DNA from 3 places in the Nonomuraea sp. NPDC050451 genome. Region 3 is predicted to be linked to each of the others. Evidence: riboswitches for the same ligand, from Rfam matches in the RefSeq annotation. Region 3 holds a riboswitch; each other region holds the start of a gene.
The links. A riboswitch is a leader RNA that binds a small molecule or an ion and turns the genes downstream of it on or off. The one in region 3 is predicted to bind thiamine pyrophosphate.
Positions count from the first base shown of each region.

Region 1: linked by a shared signal. The riboswitch ahead of thiO (glycine oxidase ThiO) and the one ahead of tenA (thiaminase II) in region 3 are both predicted to bind thiamine pyrophosphate.
Region 2: linked by a shared signal. The riboswitch ahead of ACIBI9_RS51645 (purine-cytosine permease family protein) and the one ahead of tenA (thiaminase II) in region 3 are both predicted to bind thiamine pyrophosphate.

Region 1 covers NZ_JBITHZ010000001.1:549,237-553,710, reverse strand. The annotation lists gene thiE (thiamine phosphate synthase) at 151-789, opposite strand; gene ACIBI9_RS02475 (Rv2175c family DNA-binding protein) at 767-1,141, opposite strand; gene ACIBI9_RS02470 (NAD(P)/FAD-dependent oxidoreductase) at 1,172-2,341, opposite strand; TPP riboswitch at 2,395-2,513, shown strand; gene thiO (glycine oxidase ThiO) at 2,503-3,618, shown strand; gene thiS (sulfur carrier protein ThiS) at 3,624-3,815, shown strand; gene ACIBI9_RS02455 (thiazole synthase) at 3,808-4,474, shown strand, end outside.
Region 2 covers NZ_JBITHZ010000032.1:44,874-49,347, reverse strand. The annotation lists gene ACIBI9_RS51655 (ATP-binding protein) at 1-1,123, opposite strand, end outside; gene ACIBI9_RS51650 (methylated-DNA--[protein]-cysteine S-methyltransferase) at 1,218-1,799, shown strand; gene ACIBI9_RS51645 (purine-cytosine permease family protein) at 1,756-3,087, opposite strand; TPP riboswitch at 3,075-3,194, opposite strand; gene ACIBI9_RS51640 (rhodanese-like domain-containing protein) at 3,247-3,570, opposite strand; gene ACIBI9_RS51635 (winged helix-turn-helix transcriptional regulator) at 3,567-3,977, opposite strand; gene ACIBI9_RS51630 (Fpg/Nei family DNA glycosylase) at 3,983-4,474, opposite strand, start outside.
Region 3 covers NZ_JBITHZ010000063.1:1,323-5,796, reverse strand. The annotation lists gene ACIBI9_RS64565 (hypothetical protein) at 1-1,787, shown strand, start outside; TPP riboswitch at 1,910-2,005, shown strand; gene tenA (thiaminase II) at 1,997-2,704, shown strand; gene ACIBI9_RS64555 (BTAD domain-containing putative transcriptional regulator) at 2,685-4,474, opposite strand, start outside.

The sequences.
Region 1 (4,474 bases), on a different contig from region 3:
GCCTCCGGCTCGGAGGCGCCCGTGTGGTGACGGGCGCCTCGTCGGTCCGGGGGCCTCATGGGTCGCAAGACCCATGTCGGTCGAGGGGCCTCATGGGTCACAAGGCCCATGTCGGTCGGGTGGCCTCCTGCGCTCAGGCGGCCGCCGCGGTCAGATGGAGGACAGGCGCTTGGCGAACTCCGCCGCCGCCGCGCCCGGATCCTCCGCGTCCGTGATCGCGCGTACGACCACCACCCGGCGCACGCCGTACGACATCACCTCGTCCAGGTTCGCGAGGTCGATGCCGCCGATCCCGAACCACGGCCGCGTGGTCTCCAGCGCGGCCGCGTGCCGGAGCAGCGGCGGGCCGGGGGCCGGGCGGCCGGGCTTGGTGGGCGTGGGCCAGATGGGGCCGCAGCAGAAGTAGTCGACGCCCGGCTCCGCTGCCGCGGCGGAAGCCTCGGCCACGGAGTGGGTGGACCGTCCGATGACGATGTCGTCGCCGAGTATCTCTCGCGCGACCGTCACAGGAAGGTCGTCCTGCCCCAGGTGGAGCACGTCGGGCCGGGCGGCGTAGGCGATGTCCGCCCGGTCGTTGACGGCCAGCAGTTTGCCGTGCCGGTCGCAGGCGTCGCGGAAGACCTCGAGGAGCGCGAGTTCTTCGCGGGCCTCCAGACCCTTCTCCCGCAGCTGGATGATGTCCACGCCGCCGGCCAGCACCGAGTCGAGGAACTCCGCCAGGTCGCCGCGGTCGCGGCGGCCGTCGGTGCAGAGATAGAGGCGGGCTTCAGAAACCGAGGGCTTGGGCACGCCGCTTGACCTCAGTATGACGGCCGGCCTTGATCGCCTCGATGGGCGATCCGGGCAGGGACTCGTCGGGGGTGAAGAGCCAGCGCAGCGACTCGACATCGTCGTAGCCGGCGTCCAGCAACACGGTCAGCGTGCCGGGCAGGCCCTTCATCACATCCTTTCCATCGAGGAACACCGCGGGCACCTGCGGCCCGCCGCTCCCCCGGCGTACACCGAGCAGCTTGTGGTCCTTGAGGAGTTGCTTGGCCCGCCCTATCGGAAGGTCAAGGCGCGAGGCCACTTCGGGGAGCGTGAGCCACTCGTCGACGAGCTGGTCGGTCTCCCGGTCGATCTGTGCAACAGAAAGCGTCACGAAACCACAACTACCACATGCCGTGCTTGCTCAAACAACACAATCTCGTAGGGGAACTTCTGGATCTACCAGGCGTTCCGTGTGGAGACGATGTCCCGCGTCGATGATTCTGCGCCCCTGTACGAGGTCCCGCGGCCGGTCCACGGCGAGCACCGCGGCGAGGACGTCGTCGGCCGTGAGCCAGACGGCCGACCACTTTCCCTCCGGCTCGCCCCGATAGATCAAGCGCTCTCCTGCCGAATGATGACCGGCATATTGCACCATGTGCCCGAACTGCTCCGACCAGAAGTACGGAACGGGATCGTACGCGACGTCCTCGCCCAGCAAGCTGGCGGCGGCCACCTCGGGGGCGTTGAGCGCGGTGTCCCAGTGCTCGACCCTGAGCCTGGTCTGCCAGCGGCGCGACCACCAGGCGGCGCAGTCGCCGACGGCGACCGTGTTGGGGAGGGAGGCGCGCAGGTACTCGTCCACGACGACGCCGTTGTGGAGGTCGATGTCGGCGCCGGTGAGCCATTCGACGGCCGGGCGCACGCCGATGCCCGCGACCACCACGTGGGCGTCCACGAACTCGCCGCCCACCAGCCGCACGCCGCCCTCGTCCACGGAGTCGACCATGGTGTCGAGCCGCAGGTCGATGCCGTCGTACCAGCGCTCGGTGCGGGCCCCGATCTCGGCGCCGACGGCCGTCGCGAGCGGCGCCGGGCCGGCCTCGATCACGGTCACCGCGCACCCGGCACGGCGGGCGGCGGTGGCCACCTCCGCCCCGATCCAGCCGGCGCCGATGATCGCGACGCGGGCGCCGGGGACGAGCACGGCCCTGAGCTCGTGGGCGTCGTCGAGCGTGCGCAGCACGTGCTGCGGGCCGTCGCCGGGCAGCCTGATCGGCTCGGCGCCGGTGGCGATGACCAGCCCGTCGTAGCCGATCTCGCCCTCGGTGGTCTCCACGACCCCCTCGCGCAGCGCCTTGGCGCTGACCCCCGGCTGGAACTCCACGTCGATCGCGGCCAGGTCGGTGTCGACGTAGCTGGTGTCGGCGTCGCCGAACAGCACGGCCTTGGACAGCGGTGGACGGTCGTAGGGGCGATGCCGCTCCTCACCGATCAGCGTGATCCTCCCGCCGAACCCCCGTGCGCGCAGCGCCTCCACGGTGCGCACTCCGGCCAGGCCCGCTCCCACCACCACGACTTTGTTCACGTTCATGACCCTAACGTGGGCCGGTGTCCGGGCGTCGCAGCGAGGCCGTAGGCTGGGGGCGTAAGACGCGCGGGAGTCCGGCCGTGACCGGGCTGAGAGGAAGGCTGCCGATCGGGCCTTCGACCGCAAGACACCTGATCCGGATCATGCCGGCGAAGGGAGCGCGGATGGATGTGATCGTGGGCGGCGGGGTCGTCGGGCTCTCCGTGGCCTGGCGGCTGGCCCGCGAAGGGCGGCCCGTCACCCTGGTGGACCCGGCCCCCGCCTCGGGCGCCTCGCACGCGGCGGCGGGGATGCTGGCGCCGGTCAGCGAGGTCACCTATACGGAGGTGCCGCTGCTGCGGCTCGGCGTGGCGTCGCTGCGCCGCTGGCCCGCCTTCGCCGTCGAGCTGGCCGCCGACGCGGGGCTGGCGGGCGCCGAGGCCCTGGACCTGCGCTCCGAGGGGACGCTCGACGTGGCGTTCGGGGCGGACGACCTGGCCGCGCTGGACGAGCTGGCCGCCTACCTGGAGAAGCTGGAGCTGCCCGTCCAGCGGCTGACCGGCCGCGAGTGCCGCCGCCTGGAGCCCATGCTGGCCCCCTCGGTGCGCGGCGGGCTGCTGGCCGCCGGCGACTCGTGGGTGGACCCGCGCCGCGTGACGGCGGCGCTGCTCGCCGCGCTCGACCGGCGGGGAGTCCGGCTCGTACGGGCGCGCGTCGGCGAGCTGCTGCGCGACGGCGGCCGGGTCACAGGGGTACGCCTGGAGCCGTCCGGCGACGACGACCGGCGAGCCGAGCTGCGGGCGGAGCGGGTGGTCCTGGCGGCCGGGGCGTGGAGCGCCGGGCTGGCCGAGGTGCCGGTGCGGCCGGTCAAGGGGCAGATCATGCGGTTGCGTTCCCCGCAGCCGCTGCTCACCCGGTGCGTCCGCGGCACCGTGCACGGCACGCCGGTCTACCTGGTCCCCCGGGGCGACGGCGAGCTGGTGGTCGGGGCCACGCAGGAGGAGATGGGCTTCGACACCAGGGTGACCGCGGGCGGGCTCTACGAGCTGCTGCGCGACGCCAGGGAGCTGGTGCCGGGCGTCACCGAGCTGGAGGTCGCCGACGTGGTGGCCGGGCTGCGGCCGGGCACGCCGGACAACCTGCCGCTCATCGGCCCGAGCGGCACCCCGGGGCTGGCGCTGGCCACCGGTCATCACCGGGGCGGCGTGCTCCTGTCGCCGCTCACGGCGGACATCCTGCTGGGCGAGGAGGGCGAGCTCGCGGCAATGTGCTCACCTGGGAGATTTCGGGAAATTTCATGATTGTGATGATCAACGGGACCTCGCACGAGGTGGCCGACGGCACGACCGTGGCGCAGGCCGTACGCACATTGACCACGGCCACCACCGGAGTGGCCGTGGCCGTCAACGACGAGGTGGTCACGCGGAGCTCGTGGGAGACGACGGCGCTCAGCGACCGTGACCGGGTGGAGGTTCTGACGGCGGTGCAAGGTGGATGATCTGATCATCGCCGGGGAGAGCTTCTCCTCCCGGCTCATCATGGGCACCGGCGGCGCGCCCTCGCTGGACGTGCTCGACCAGGCACTGGCCGCCTCCGGCACCGAGCTGACCACGGTGGCGATCCGGCGGGTCGACCCGAACGCCCCCGGCTCGGTCCTGGACGTGCTGCGCAAGCGGGACATCAAGGTGCTCCCCAACACGGCGGGCTGCTTCACGGCGGGCGAGGCCGTGCTGACGGCGCGGCTGGCCAGGGAGGCCCTCGGCACCAACTGGATCAAGGTCGAGGTCATCGCCGACGAGCGCACCCTGCTGCCCGACCCGATCGAGACGTTCGACGCGGCCGAGCGGCTGGTGGCCGACGGGTTCGTGGTGCTGCCGTACATCGGGGACGACCCCGCGCTGGCGCGGCGGCTGGAGCAGGCGGGCTGCGCGGCCGTCATGCCGCTGGGCGGGCCGATCGGCTCGGGTCTCGGCATCCGCAACCCGCACAGCATCGAGCTGATCGTGGAGGCCGTGTCCGTGCCGGTGGTGCTCGACGCGGGCATCGGCACGGCCAGCGACGCCGCGCTGGCGATGGAGCTGGGCTGCGCCGCCGTGATGCTGGCCACGGCGGTCACCAGGGCGCAGCGGCCCGATCTCATGGCGGTCGCCATGAAGC
Region 2 (4,474 bases), on a different contig from region 3:
TGACCACCTCGCCGGTCTCCTCGATCCGCGCGCTCACCACGTCCAGCCACCGCCCGGTCTCCATCTGGAACGTGACCTTCTCGCCCGGCTTGGGCAGCGGGAACGGCGGCGGCCCGCCGATGACGGCCTCGGCCGGGAACGCGGTGAGCTCGGCGGCGGCCGGGTTCCAGCGGACGACCCGCCCCGATCCGTCGAGCACGGCGATGCCGTCGGCGCTGGCGTCGAAGACGGCCTGCTCGTGCGCCCGCTGCCGCACCGCCTCCTGGTAGGCCACCGCGTTGCCGACGGCGATGCCCGCGTGGCCCGCCAGGAGCTCCAGCAGCTCCAGTTCGAGGTGTCCGGGTGTGCTCTGGGCGAACAGCGCGTACAGGGCCCCGTACGGGCGCCCTCCGACGGCGGCCAGGCCCAGCGCGATCGTGTGCAGCCCCTTCAGCCGGGCCCACACCAGGTCCTCGAGCCCGTTCGACTCCAGCATGACGGTCTTGCCGGTGCGTAAGAGCTTGTCGACGAGGCTCGTGCGCAGGTCCGTGGTGGTGCCTCTGATGGCCTCCGGCAGCTGGTACGTGCTGACCAGCCGTAACCGTTCGCCCTCGATCAGCACGAACCCGCCCGCGTCCGCCCCGGTGAGCTCCGTCAGACTGGCCGAGATCCGGTCGAGCACGGCCGACAGCTCCAGCTCCGAGTTGATGTCGCCGACCACGTCGGTGAGCCGGCGCACCAGCCTGGCCCGGCGCGCCATGCGGTCCTTGGCCACCTGGTCGGCCCGCGCGAGGTGGTGCACGCAGACATATCCGGCCACGGCGCTGCCCAGGCGCAGCGCGCTGATGTCGACGCGCACGTCGAGCACGGTCCCGTCGTCGCGTAAACGCTTGGTGCGGACCGACACCTGGCCGCCGGTGCGTACGCGTTCGAGCACGGCGTTGTGCTCGGCGGTCAGCTCGCCCGGCACGATCGGCGCCCGGCGCCCGAGCATCTCCTCCGCCGTCCACCCGAACAGCCGCTCTGCCGCCTCGTTCCAGACCAGAACGCTCTGATCACGGTCGACGACCACGACGGCGTTGGGCGAACCGGCGAGGGCAGCGCGAGCTATCTCGTCGTCACTACCGGCCCATTCGTCCCCCACTCCTCCATAGTGCACGTGGCGTGGTGAGTGCGTCGGGCGATCCGTCCGATACGCTGCGGTCACGGTGATTCTCGGCGGCGGGGAGGCTGGTGGCATGTCGAGCGGCGATCTCGATGCCCTGTTGCGCGTGACCTCCAGCACCTATCGAGGTGAGACACCTCCTGACATCGCGTTCGGCACCTATGACGGCGCCGTCGGCCGGCTGGTGCTCGCGGTCACCGGCAAGGGCATCGCGGCGTGCAGCTTCGAGCCGGAAAACGCCGTGTTCGAGCTGATCACGAGGCACGTGGGCACGTTCATCGGGCCGGATGCGCGCCGGCTCGACCCGGTGCGCAGGGAACTGGACGCCTACTTCTCCGGCCGCCTGCGCGCGTTCACCACGCCCGTCGACCTGACGCTGGCGACGTCCTTCGCCCGCACGGTGCTGCAGAAGACGATGGCGGTCCCGTACGGCACCACCACGACGCTGGAGGAGATCGGCGCGAGCATCGGCAGGCCACGCGCGCTGCGGGCGATCGGCAACGCGCTGGCCTCCAACCCCGTGTGCGTGATCGTGCCGTGCCACCGGGTGGTGCGCGAGGACGGCGCGCTCGGCGACTACGCGGGTGGCGCGGCCGCCAAGCAGCACCTGCTCAACGTCGAAAAGCGCGTGTCGACCAGCCGATCAGCAGGGTGACCAGCCCGGCGACGATGGCCGCGCCGAGCGCCCCGTTCATCCACGGCTGCCGGGTGAAGCCGATGGCGTCGCGCACCCCCTGCCAGAAGCCGTCCCATGGCTTGACCGTGAGCGTGGAGGTCGTCAGCCAGTACGCCACGAAGCCGAGGGCCCACGGCACCAGCCTCGACCAGCGCGAGGGCGCGCGCTCCGCGGTGTTCCAGCTCCGTGAGCCGCCGAGCACGAAGTAGTCCACGGCCAGCACCGCGAACATCGGCACGAAGACCGCCCCGATCACCCCCAGGAACGCCCCGTACGAGTTGACGTCCACGACCAGGGCGATCGCGACGCTCAGCACGCCGATGGCGATGGAGAAGACGCGCCGGTCCACCCGCGGCATCAGGTTCTGCAGCGAGACCGTGGTGGAGTAGACGTTGGCGAAGGACTGGTCGGTCTCGCGCAGCACCAGGATCGCGAAGAACAGCGCGCCCAGCGGCACCGCCACGAACGGGCCGAACACCGACGTCGGATCGGCCGCCACCTTGCCCGCCCCCGCCATGGCCACTGCGAACACGCCCAGGCCCAGGCAGGCCACCTGAGCCAGCGAGTAGCCGCCGACCACACCGGTGAACGCGGACCTGCTCGACCTGGAGTGCCGGGCGAAGTCGGCCGCCATCGGCACCCACGACACCGACAGCGCGATGACGTAGTCCACGGCCGGGGCGAACGCCGTCCAGGACCCGCCCGTGTGCGCGGGCGCCCTGGTCAGGAAGAACCAGGCGAACCACACCATCGACACGATCACGCCGATGGTGACGTACCGCCGCAGCAGCCTGACGGACCCGAGCGGCCAGATCGTGAGCGCGGTGGTCAGCACCCCCGCCGCCACCACCCACACCTGGTACGGCACGGCGCCGAAGATCGCGCTGGCCGCCTTGGCGATCACCCACAGCTCGAAGGCGGCCCAGCCGAGCATCTGGACGATGTTGAGCACCGTGGGGACGTACGAGATCCGCGCCCCGAACAGGCCCCGCAGCAGCACCATCGCGGGCTGCCCCGTCTGGGTGCCGGGGACGGCGGACAGGCCCACCATGGCGGTGCCGATCAGGCTGCCGACCACGGTCGCCAGGAGCGCGGCGGTCAGGCTGAGCGGAGCGTTGCCCAGGGGATTGAGCAGGAGCGACGCTCCGGAGAAGCCCAGGAGGCTGACACCGAGGTTCGCCCAGAGCGCACCCTGGTCGAGCACGCCCAGGGTCTTCGGCGGCCTGCCTTCAAGAGTCAGCGGAACTTCGTCGACGACATGCGTCATCGCACACTCCCTACGCCGGCATTATCCGGACAGGTTCAGGCGGTCGGCAGCGGATCTGTTTGCTGCCCTCTCAGCCCGGCGAACCCCGAGCTCCCGCGACGATCTGCAGTTGGCGCCCTCATCATGCCTTAGTGACGGCAAAACCGCCACAGTGCGCCTTTACGCCACGAACGGCTGCTGCCCGGTCTCGCTCACCATCGGGCGGCGCGCGAACTCCCACGACTGCATGCCGCCGCCGACGTTGACGGCGTCGCGCCCGAGCTGGTTGAGCCAGGCCGCGACCTGCAGGGACCGGCCGCCCACCCGGCAGACGACGTAGACGGTGCGGTCGCCGGGCACCTCGTCGACCCGACCCTGGATCTGGGTCATGGGGATGTGCACGGCCTCCGGGGCGTGCCCCGCGACCCACTCGTCCTGCTCACGGACGTCGAGCAGGTAAGCGTCTGCGGGAACGGCATTGGCCTCGATCTCAGGAACGGTCATGACTCCATCATCTCGCGCCTGGCGTCGTAGGCAGCACGCGCCGCGGCGATCTCCTCCTGGTGCGCCTCCGTCCAGGTGACCAGCGACTTGATGGTCTCGTGCAGCGTGCGGCCGAGCGGCGTGAGCGCGTAGTCCACCCTGGGCGGCACGACGGGGTGGACCGTGCGGCTGACCAGGCCGTCGCGCTCCAGCTGGCGCAGGGTCACGCTGAGCATGCGCTGGCTGACGCCGTCGATCTCGCGGCGGAGCTGGGTGAAGCGCAGGCTCTGGCAGTCGAGCAGGGCGATCACGAGCAGCGACCACTTGTCGGCGATGCGGTCGAGGATCTGGCGTACCTCGCAGTCCTCGCGCGTGTCCCACTGGCGCACGTCGTAGTCGTCGAGCGGTTCCACCGTGTCTTCTTCCATCGGGCTCACTTGAGAAGGCGGGACAGCCGGCGGTCGGCGAGGGGCTTGCCGCCGGTCTGGCAGGTGGGGCAGTACTGCAGCGAGGAGTCCGCGAAGGACACCTCGCGGATCGTGTCGCCGCAGACGTCGCACGGCTGCCCGGTCCGGTTGTGGACCCGCAGTCCCGACTTCTTCTCGGCCTTGAGGTCCTTGGCCGCCAGCCCGTGCGCCCGCTCCACCGCCTCCACCAGGGTGGCGATGATGGCCTCGTGCAGGTCGGCGATCTGCGCGTCCGTCAGCGTGGCCGCGATCTTGAACGGGGACATCTTGGCCGCGTGCAGCACCTCGTCCGAGTACGCGTTCCCGATGCCGGCGATGATCTTCTGGTCGCGCAGCAGCCCCTTGATCTGGGTGCGGTTGCCGCCCACGATGCGCTTGAGCGCGTCGACGGTGAAGGACTCGTCGAGGGGGTCGGGGCCGAGTGCGGCGACGCCGGGGACGTCGTCCGGGTTCTTGGT
Region 3 (4,474 bases):
TGCTCGACCCGGTCGCCGCCGCCGGCGTCCAGAGCCCGACGCTCAACCTGCTCTCCCTGCCCGGCTACGGCCGTTACCAGCACACCTACGCCGACCTGCTGGCGGCGCACGCCGAGCTGATCCCGCTGGCCGGGGACCGGGTGACCGTGCTGGAGCTGGGCGGGAGCCTGGAGTCGGAGGCGCGGGAGCTCTACTTCTCGCTGGCGGGCTCCGAAGTGCCCCTGGCCGCCGAGGACCTGGACGCGCTGCGCCTGCTGGCCGGGTTCTGCGCCGACGAGCCCGAGCGTATCCCCGTGCGTGAGAACCGCGCGATCGTCAACGAGGTCCGCCTGGCCGAGGGCCGGCCGCTGCTGGTCGACACCGTGACCGACGTGCTCCGGCTCGCCTGCGGCTGCTCCGGCGGCGATGTCACGCTGGCCGAGCCCACCAGGTTCCGCTCGTTCCGCCGGGCCGAGCGCCGCGCCCTGCTGGGAGCCCTGGACGCGGTCGCCGCCCCGGCCAAGCTCGGCGACGTGCCGCGCCACCGGGAGCAGTGGAAGCGGCTCGGCGAACGGCTGCACCCCCACGAGTACCCGCAGTTCCCGCGCGCCCGGGACGTCTTCGAAACGGCCAGGGGCGCCCGCCGGGCTCCGAGCCTGGACGGCCGGGTCGAGGCCGCCCTGTCGTCGGGCCGTACCGCCGAGGCGGTGAAGCTGCTGGAGAAGGCGCCCGGCGCGCTGCTGCGCCGCCTCGACCACCTGCTGCGGACCGGCCCGTCCACGACGGCCGTGCTGGACGCCGTGGAAGGGGCCGCCTCGGGCGCCTCCGGCCGCGTCCTGCTGTCGCTGCGCGAGCACCTGCAGAACCGGCTCGCCCCCGTCGCGGGCCGCGTCTTCGTCAACCGGCACGGCAGGGCGTGGGCGGCCCCCGACTCCCGCTCGCCGCTGGAGGAGGAGGCCCTGGCGCGGGCGCTGGCCATCCTGGACGAGGAGATCGCCCGTCGACTCCCCGACCCCGGCGAGCTGATCGTCGACCCCGACGTGCTGGACGTCGCCCTGCCGCTGTCCGGCAAGGCCGTCGTGCCCGGCCTCGGCATGCTGCCCCGGGGCTCGGTGTCGGTGGTGGACGGCGAACTGCTCAGGTTCTTCGTCCACTGGCACGAGGCCGGGCAGCGTACCGACTACGACCTGTCCGCGCTCATGCTCGACGCCACCTACGACAACCCGACGCACATTTCCTGGACGAACTACACCAACGGTTTCGCCCAGTACTCCGGCGACCTCACCGAGGCGCCCGACGGGGCGTCCGAGTTCGTCGACATCCGGCTCGCCGCCGCGACCCAGCCGATCATCATCCCGCAGGTGAACATCTACGCCGGGGAAGGGTTCGACGAGGCCGCCGAGGCGTTCTTCGGCTACATGACCAGGGAGGCCGAGCAGGAGGGCAGGCCGTTCGAGCCGCGTACCGTGCGCATGAAGTCGGACCTGCGCGGCTCCGGCCGGATCGCCCTGCCGCTGGTCTTCCTGCGCGGCGCCGACGGCGGCTGGCTGGTGAAGTGGCTGCACCTCTACCTGAAGGGGCACCCCGGCTTCAACCAGGTGGAGGGCAACCGCGTCAGCGCCTCCCTGCTGGTGCGCTCCATCGTCGAACGCGACTACCTGCGCGTGCGCTACCTGGCCGACCTGCTGCGTGCCAAGAGCTCGACGGCCGCGCACACCACCTACATCGGGCTGGAGGCGCCGGCCGGCCTCCCGGCGGAGTCGCGCGTCTACACGGCCGGTACGCTGCACGAACTGATCCCCGCCTGATACGTTCGTCTTCCGGTCGTGAGGCAATTCGAGAGCTTCCTTCTGTTCGAGGCCTTATGGGCCTTTTGGCTATCTAGCTCCCGAGCCTCCCTCACGACCGGACCGTGCCTTCTGCTAGCGTTGGCCGCGACGCGGGGTGCCCGGGCTGCCGGGCTGAGATCACACCCGTCGAACCTGATCTAGTTCGCACTAGCGAAGGGACGTCATCGGTGACCTTCTGTGAGAAAATCTGGGCGCGCACGGCCACGCTGCTCGAAGCGATCCACGACCACCCGTTCAACGCCGCGCTCGGCGACGGCACCCTCGACCGCGAGCGCTTCGCGTTCTACCTCGTCCAGGACGGGCGCTACCTGGTGGCCTACGCCAAGGTCCTCGCGACCGCCTCGGCCCGCGCCACCGCCCCGGCCGACGCCGCGTTCTTCGCGCAGAGCGCCCACACGGCGCTGGTCGTCGAGCGGGCCCTGCACACCGGCTACCTGGAGCAGTTCGGGCTGACGGCCGGCGAGACGGCGGCCGTCGCCACCTCGCCGACCTGCCTGGCCTACTCCTCCTACCTCCAGGCCACCGCCCTGGCCGCCCCGTTGCCCGTGCTCGCCGCCGCCGTGCTGCCGTGCTTCTGGGTCTACCAGGACGTCGGCGCGGCGCTGCTCGAACGTACGGCGGGCGCGGCCGACCACCCGTACCGGACCTGGATCGGCACCTACTCCGACCCCGCCTTCGCCGCCTCGGTCGAGCAGGCCAAGGCCATCACCGACCGGCTGGCCGAGACCGCCGACCCCGAGACCCGCCGGGCGATGGACGAGGCGTTCTGCCGGGCCACCGAGTACGAGTGGATGTTCTGGGACAGCGCCTGGCGCCTGGAGACCTGGCCCACCGGCCAGTGGCTCCAGCCGGCCCTCACGCGAACGACTCGCTGAGCTCCCGGCGCAGCTCGCGGGCCTGGTGCAGGTAATGGGTGGCAAGCGCGGCACGCCCGGACGAGCGGTACAGCTCGCCGAGCGTCTGGTACGTGTCCGCCTCCCCGCTGCGATCCCCCAGTTGCTGGAAGATCACCAGGGAGCGCTCCAACTGGTCGGAGCCGTCCGAACGGTCGCCCCTCGCCACCTGGAGCCCGCCCAGGTTCCGCATCGCGTACGCGCCGCAGTGGCGGTCACCGAGCGCCTCGAAGATGTCCAGCGCGTGCCCCTGGTAGCGCATGGCCCGGTCCGACTCGGCGAACAGGTCGTACATGCGGCCGAGCTGCATCGACACGCAGCCCTCGCGGTGGGCGTCGTCGAGCTCCTCGGCCAGGCGCAGCGCGTCCCCCAGCCACCTGGACGCCTGCCGCAGGTCCCGCAGCGACAGATAGACGCGCCCGATCGCCTGCCGCGCGTACGCCTCGCCGCTGCGGTCGCCGATGGCCAGGAACATGGCCAGCGCCTGCCGGAAGGAGCCGAGCGCCTTGAGATGGCGGCTGGAGAACTGGTTGACCGCCGCCAGCCCGCAGATCGAGATGGCCTCGCTCCGCGTGTCGCCCAGCTCGTGGAAGATGGCGCGGGCTCGACGGAACATGTCCTCGGCCTCGGCGTAGCGGTCCTGGTAGAGGCAGACCTGGGCCAGGCCGCGCAGCATGGCGGCCTCCCCGTGGCGGTCGCCGGCCGCGCGGGCGCTGTCCAGGGCGAGGCGGTGCGTGAGCTGCCACTCGTCCAGGCGGCAGTGCAGGTCGAAGTACGGGACCAGGGTGGCGGCCAGCCCCCACGCGGACTGGGCCAGGCCCGCGTCGGCGGCCAGCCGTACGGCCTCCACCAGCGACTCCCGCTCGGCGTCGAACCACGACAGCGGCTGGGCGGTCAGGCGTCCGAGGGTCTCCCGCTCCAGGCTCCAGCGGGGCGCCAGGTCGGAGGTCAGCCCGAAGAGAGTGGTGGGCAGTCGCAAGGAGGCGTGCTCGGCGGCGGTCAGCCAGCCGCCGAGCACCCGGGCCAGCGCGTGCCGCTCGGTGTCGCCGCCCGCCTTCTCCTTGGCGGCGCAGCGGATCAGGTCGTGGAGCCGGTAACGGGGCTGGCCGACGGGGTCGGTGCCGGCCAGCCGCAGGAGGTTGGCGTCCACCAGGGTGTCCACGATGGCGTCGGACCGGGGCCGGTCGAGCGCGGCGTCGGCCACCCAGCCCGGCACGGACTGCTCGCCGAGCATGCCGATCGCGCGGAAGGCCAGGGCGGCGTCGTCGGGCAGCCGCCGGTAGCTGAGCTCGAACGAGCCGCGTACCTCCAGGTCGCCCGCGCGTAACTCGTCGAGGCGGCCGGCCTCGTCCTCCAGCCGCTGCCGCAGCACGCCCAGCGACCACCCGGGCCGTCCGGCCAGCCGGGCCCCGGCCACCCGGACGGCCAGCGGTAAGTGGCCGCAGGAGCGCACGATCGCCTGGGCGGCCTCGCGCTCCTCGGCCACCCGTGCGGGGCCGACGATCCGGCCCAGGAGCTGCTCGGCCTCCGCGGGGGGCAGCACGTCGAGTTCGAGCTGGAGCGCGCCGGGGAGCTCGGCGATGCGCCGGCGGCTCGTGACGAGCACCGCGCTGCCGCTGCCGGGGAGCAGGGCTCGTACCTGGGCGGTGTCGGCGGCGTCGTCGAGGAGGACGAGCATCGGGCGCTCGGACAGAAGGGAACGGTAGAGCGAGGCGCGCTCGCGCACGGTGGGCGGCAGGGCCGCCTCCGCGA